DNA from 2 places in the Roseibium sp. AWQ4_290 genome. Region 2 is predicted to be linked to the other one. Evidence: predicted binding sites of a transcription regulator. Region 2 holds the regulator's gene; the other holds the start of a gene.

Region 1 (3,419 bases), on a different contig from region 2:
AGACATCGCGTTTTACATATGGTCCTTTCGCCGTGTGAAGTCTGAGACTTTCAGGCAAAAGACAAAGCGGTTTCAATCCAAATGACCGCAGCGCGCGAAAGAGAGCTTCCCCGCCCTCTCCCGGGACCGTGCCCCGTTAGGAGAGGCCTGACTAAGGCTAAACTTGCAGCGTTCCGCCTTTCTGGTACTCTTTTGCCATGATGGGATGACCGAACGCCACTTTCCGTCCGCTCCGGCACCACGCGGACAAACTTTTTTCCCGGTTACAGGCACCGGCGCCGGTCTTTTCGGCCATTGTCTCAGATCCAATCCACTCAAAGGTTTGAGACCAGGCCTTTGTCTCGTCCTGTTTCTTGTCGGAAGCGCGGCCAGTGCGCAGTCTGTGTCCTGCACGTGCCGCTACAATGGCGAGGACTACGGTCTCGGAGAGTCGATCTGCCTGAAAAGTCCCGATGGCATGCGTATGGCGACCTGCTCCATGGTGCTCAACAACACATCCTGGACAATGAGCAATGCCCCCTGCCCGTTCTCAGCCCTTGCCCCCGGCCTGCGCCCGGAGCTGACTGCGCCGCCCGGGACGGGCCCCCTCCTTGACCAGCAAGAGGCTCTTCCCAGCAAGCGAGGCTGACACATTGAGCCAGCAGGACGGCAGTGCTTGAGGAGCGGCAGGCGATGACTTGACTTGAAGCGCTAGCGAATCCGCGTCCGGCTGGAAGTCTGCCGGACGGAAGGACGTATGCGGTGCTTTACTGAGCGCCAATCTGCTGAGCGGCAACCATGTCCGGGCGGTTCTGGGCGATCCAGGCATCTGCAAGTTTCCGGGCCCGCTGGCGCACAGCCTCGGACGAGACAGCGAAATACTGCTCATGCAGGGCGTTGATCCAGCTGGCATCCGTGCCACTGGCCTGTTCGCGGGCAACAGTCATCCACATCAGGCCGCGGACCTTTTTCTTGTCCGAAGACCCCGTAGCATAAAGTGTTTCGCCAAGCCGCGCCTGTGCACCCACATGCCCCTTCAGGGCCGCCAGATTGTACCAGCGCACGGCCATGCGGGCATTGCTGTCCTGATAGATCCGGCCCAGCTCATACTGCGCTTCCGCATCTCCGAAATAGGAGGCCGCGTGGGTAAAAATCTGACGGGCCTGATTTTCGCTTTTGGGAACGCTGCCCTCAATCCCGTTCAGATAATAGGTCCCAAGGGCCACAAGGGCGCTGGCTACAAACGGAGCATCGGGCGAGTTCGGACCGTCATCCCCGTGATCGCGGATGATCTGGCTGTAATACTGAAAGGCCTTGAGATCGTCTTCTACAACACCGTCGCCCTTGGCATACATTTCGCCAAGCTTCCACGCCGCCATGGATTGCCCGTTTTCAGCAGCATATTGCAGTGAATTGAGTGCCCCGGCCTTGTCTCCGGAATAATACTGCCGGGCACCAGCACGCAGCGCTTCGCGCGGCGACAGGTCTTCCGGTCCGATCGTATCCAGCTGGGTCGGCTGACCGTCAAAGGCGGCCGTCTGGCTGCCAAGCGTCAGGAATGTCAGGGCGACGAGCACAGCAAACCGGCGCCCCCTGCCGGGCTGCAGCGCCTCAGCATTCAGATGGCCTGTCACAAGATGAGCCAGCGACCGCGCAATATCGCTGAGCCGGCCATCTCTAACGGCCCTTATTTTTGTTCGCGCCTCGCGCATTTTTTTTCTCTTCTGACCGCCTGTCTGCCATCCGGCGGTTCTTTTTCCTGCAAGAGCCAAGCTGGCCTATCAATTCGGCTTAAGTTGGACCATTCTGCGTCCAACCACGGCCTTTTGCGGGATTTACGTCCCTGTCTTCAGCAGACTGCACAGTTTGTCCAAGCCGCTTAGCAACCCGAACTTAGCGCAAGGGTTGTCTGCTAAACATGGCTGAACAGCGGCAATTCACCCAATCCTGCGCCTCAGGACCAACTCTGTTGCCGAGTGTTGCCGAATTGGCACATTTCGGCCACCTGCCCTGCCCATTCCCTTTGCATGCCCATTAGATCACAGTCTGGTTGATGATCTGTTTCCCACCGGGAATGAAGGGCCTGCCTGTTGAAAACGGGCGCATTCCGGCAATTTCCTTTGCCGTTCTTCATTTGTCCTTCAAACTTGTCCGTGATTCGGTGTAGGTAACGGCGCTGGACCCTGGCAACCACAGCTTCGAACCTTTCAGGCAATATGGAATGAGCGCAAAAAACGATCTCTTTGCTGGCAATGCGGCGGTCTCGTCTTCTGAACGAGACGAGGCTGTAAAGCCTGCTCCAAAAAAAGCTCCCCCGCCGCCACACGTGCCTGTGCCGGACGACTACTCGGCGGCAGATATTGAGGTTCTTGAAGGGCTCGAGCCGGTCCGGCGGCGTCCGGGCATGTATATTGGCGGCACCGATGAAAAGGCGCTGCATCACCTGTTTGCCGAAGTGATCGACAACTCCATGGACGAGGCGGTCGCCGGACACGCAACATGGATTGATGTGTCGCTTGCCGAGGACGGCTCCCTGGCCATTGTCGACAATGGCCGAGGCATTCCCGTCGATCCGCACCCCAAATTCAAGGACAAGTCCGCGCTGGAAGTGATCATGACCACCCTGCATGCGGGCGGCAAATTCGACAGCAAGGTTTATGAAACCTCCGGAGGCTTGCACGGGGTCGGGGTCTCTGTGGTCAATGCCCTGTCGTCTGAACTTGTTGTTGAAGTGGCGCGCAGCCGCAAACTGTACCGCCAGACCTTCCACAGGGGACACCCGCAAGGCCCGCTTGAGATGGTTGGCGATACCCAGAACCGGCGGGGTACTCTGGTCCGTTTCACGCCGGATGAGCAGATTTTCGGCAAAGGGGCCAAATTCCAGCCCGCCCGGCTACTCAAAATGGCGCGGTCCAAGGCCTATCTGTTCGGCGGCGTCGAGATTAGGTGGCATTGTGCACCGGACCTTCTGTCCGAGAAGGACCCGACCCCGGCGGAGGCTGTGTTCCATTTCCCCGGCGGGCTGAAGGACTTTCTCAGCGAACGGCTTGAAAAGGAACGCCGGGTCGTTGACGAGATTTTCGCAGGCCGCACCGACAAAACCGGCAAGCATGGCTCTGTCGAATGGGCCGTGAACTGGTTTGCCGGCGACGGCTTCGTCAATTCCTACTGCAACACGGTGCCCACCCCGGAGGGCGGCACACACGAGGCCGGGTTCCGCTACGCTCTGATGCGTGGTCTGAAAGCCTATGGGGAACTGACAAACAACAAGAAAGCCAGCATCATCAGCGGTGACGACGTGATGACTTCGGCCGGGGGCATGCTGTCTGTGTTCATCCGGGAGCCGGAATTTGTCGGCCAGACCAAAGACAAGCTCGCCACCAACGAAGCCACCCGGATTACGGAAATGGCCGTGCGCGATGCGTTCGACCATTGGCTCA
Region 2 (3,419 bases):
GGCGGAACCGACCGGATCCGCTGATTCGCCAGACCCACAATGGGGGCAGGCCTTTGCTGCAGCTTGCCCGGTCTACCCTGCGCTGGTCGTTGGGGCTGGCTGTCACAGCGCTGGTGGCCGGACTGGCAACCGGGATCATTGCCGCCCATCATTTTGGGCGCATAGCCCCCCTGGGGCTTCTGGGAAACGTGCTCGGCATGCCGATCTTCACCTTGCTGGTCATGCCCATGGGGGTTCTGTCGCTTGTTCTGATGCCGTTTGGCTTGGCCTCTGTGCCCCTCAGCCTTATGGCCTTTGGTGTCAGGTTGCTTCTTGATGTGGCGGGCTTCGTGTCTGATCTTAGTGGAGCTGCAGGCGCCATTGGCCGGATTGGTCTGCCGGAGATGCTGGCTTTTTCAGCTGCCCTGTTCGGCGTGCTGCTGCTGCCGGGCCGGTGGCGCAGCCTGGCCTTTGGGCCCCTGATCCTTGGCCTGGTGCTTGTGCAGGTCAGCCGGCCGCCGGACATCCAGATTGCCGCTTCCGGAAACAAGCTCGCAGCCCGGGACCGGATTGGGGATTTGCGCTGGTTTGCCCGCCGGGACAGTTTTGCTGGTGATATCTGGTTTCAGACGGAGGGAGTTCCAGAGGGCGAAATTAAATCGCGCAGGATGAAAGCGCCTCAAATCGCCTGTGATCCCGGCGGCTGCGTGATACGCGCTTATCAAGTGGCCGGGGCGCACGTGCCTGACGGCTTCGAGCACAGGCCTCTCAAACTGGCTCTCACAAAGAGGCCTGAGGCATTTGAAATGGATTGCCGATGGGCTGATTTGATCGTGAGCGATCTGATTGCGCCCAAATCCTGTTCTGCTCCCCTTGTGATTGACAAATCCCTGCGCCATGCGCGCGGTGCTGTTTCGATCTGGCTGGCGCGCGCCGCTTCCCCGGCCATGGAAGAGGCTGTGCCGGAAGGGCAGGGAACCCGGAAACGGGAAAGAGAGGATCAGGCATCTGCCCCCAATGCGCTGAAAACACGGGTGCTGGCTGTCACGGACATCCAGTTTGCGCTTCAAAAGGAGCCCCGTCCGTGGAACCGGGCGGGGGAGGTGACGCGTACCAGCCTGCGCCAGGGAGGTGGCTAAACGGTCAATATTGGCGGAAGAGGGCGACAAGCCGTCCTTGAACACGCACCCGGCCGGGGCCGAAAATGCGGGTTTCGTAAGCGGGATTGGCAGCTTCCAGGGCAATTGAGGCGCCTTTCTTGCGCAGCCGCTTCAAGGTGGCCTCTTCATCATCCACCAGCGCTACCACGATATCGCCGCTATCGGCGCTTTCCGTACGGCGGATCAGCACGGTGTCGCCGTCCAGAATACCGGCCTCGATCATGGAATCGCCGCGCACTTCCAGAGCATAATGTTCGCCCTTGCCGAGAAGTTCCGGCGGCACTGTGATGGAATGGCTGTGGGTCTGGATCGCTTCGATCGGCACCCCGGCGGCAATGCGCCCCATGACCGGAATCTCCGTTCCCGCCACTTCAGGCTCCGGTGCAGGGCGAGCCGGTTCCGCCTTGCCAAGAGACCCTTCGATGACTTCGGGGGAAAAGCTGCCACGCTGGCGGGGGGCGCCGAGGCCCGGTGCAATGGAATCCGGCAGCCGGACCACTTCCATGGCGCGGGCCCGGTTCGGCAGGCGGCGGATGAAGCCGCGTTCTTCCAGAGCCGTGATCAGCCGGTGAATACCGGACTTCGACCTGAGGTCGAGAGCGTCCTTCATTTCATCAAAGGACGGCGGAACACCGGTTTCTTTCAGTCTTTCATGAATGAACATGAGCAGTTCATACTGCTTGCGCGTCAGCATATCGGCATTCCTTGACCATGAGAAGGTTCTGGTACAAATCAAGAACACATTACCTGTTCTCATTGTGTTCCGCAAGCGTAAATGTTCTCTTACTGTTCTGCCGGGCCACTTGTGGATCTGTCAGAGTAAAACGGCACTGGCAGTTGCACTTTTGGCCGTATTGATTGCTGGCTGGGCGGCATGACAAAACTCAACCGTACGATGAATGGTGCTCCGGACTGAAAATCGGGAACTTTTGCATTCATCGGGCAATTGGCCCCGTTTTGCTCCGCTGGCTCAATTCTTCACTACAGAATAGTCTGCGTCGGCGGCGCAGAGATTTGGTCATGGGGTGCTGTTGTGTTGTCTGATTGCAATAGATGTTGTGTAGCCGCATACACCTGCACGAAGCTGCCCAGACTTCCTAAAACTTGGTTGTCCGAACAACGGACAAACTTATTCGAAAATTTTTAAAGATGACACTGACAACGACCCGGATACAGTCTTGAAAACCGTATGCTACGCATGCCACGGAACGAATAATCCAGAAGGACTGTCTTGCTTTGGAAATGCCCCGCAAGGTTTCCATGCTTCAACGTCTTTTCCCTATTTCTACGTTTTATAGAAGTCCGGATTGAAAACCAGCTGCTCCTGAAAATTAGAACCGCGAAATCCCGCGTTTTCCCGGACAAGACTTTCTGGTGCCGATGAAATTCGGCCCGTGCCATTTAAGTCCGGTGCGTACACTTGTGCGCTTTGGAAACCGGCGTTTCAAGTCGGGGTCATCCGTTCTCCCTGACGATCAGCAGCTCGCACGTTACCAGCGTCGGCGCGCCGCCGGGGACAAGTATACCCTCAAAGAGAGCACCGGTCAGGTCCGCGCAGCGGACCGGGACAGCGGGCGGTGTTCCTTTTTCCGCTCCAGCTCCCGGGCGCAACAGGATTTCGGAAATCAGGCCTGTCATGGGCGCGCTGTCGGTGAACCGGGCTCCGGCAAGGCTGCCGAGGCCGTAAACGCAATAGGGGCCAGGGCCAAGTGTGGCTGCCAGGCTTTCGATGCTGGTGGACAGGTCCTCAAACGGGGCGAGGGTCGTGATCAGTGCATTATGCGTTGGCCGCGGGGAGGCGCTGTCCTCTGTCCTGGTCCGGAACAGCGTGAATTCGGTTTCCGGGTCCAGCTCCGCCTCGAACCGCGCGCCCCTGAGGCCCCAGCCGGAGACTGTGATGTCCTGCGTGGCCGTCAGCGTGTGGGGCAGCAGGTGGCCGAGGCGTTGCTTGTTCCCGTCCTGCCAGAAGCCGTGAATATGGGCGAACCAGCTCCCGTCCTTCCAACCCAGGATGGCGACAGCCTCCTCAAGGACAGCAGCGGCGGAGTGGTGGGTGTCGCTGTACCAGGCGGCGTGCCGGTCGTCGATGGCCCGGTCGGGCATGACGTAGTCGAAGGCCGAGAGGGGGAGGCCGGACAGATCCAGAACGGCGGAGGAAAAGCCGGACGCAGCAGCCCACGCGCCAAGATTGGTCAGGAGCGGTGTGCCGGCGGGCACGGGAACCGCTATCGGAATGGCGTCGCAGAGCGCAAAGGGGCGCCTGTCGGCCGCGGCAGGGCC

Evidence for each region. Region 2 encodes LexA, which represses DNA repair genes until DNA is damaged. Its sites were predicted from a motif close to TGTTCNNNNTGTGTTCNG; they were not measured.
Region 1: parE (DNA topoisomerase IV subunit B) is a predicted target of LexA. The motif match lies at 2,104-2,121, and genes of this name have one in related genera.

The regions. Positions count from the first base shown of each region.
Region 1 covers NZ_JBSWYG010000022.1:85,052-88,470, forward strand. Annotated here, with positions in the region: gene ACXAH0_RS20625 (tetratricopeptide repeat protein) at 747-1,691, opposite strand; gene parE (DNA topoisomerase IV subunit B) at 2,201-3,419, shown strand, end outside.
Region 2 covers NZ_JBSWYG010000002.1:305,651-309,069, forward strand. Annotated here, with positions in the region: gene ACXAH0_RS03610 (ComEC/Rec2 family competence protein) at 1-1,118, shown strand, start outside; gene lexA (transcriptional repressor LexA) at 1,123-1,833, opposite strand; gene ACXAH0_RS03620 (hypothetical protein) at 2,595-3,419, opposite strand, start outside.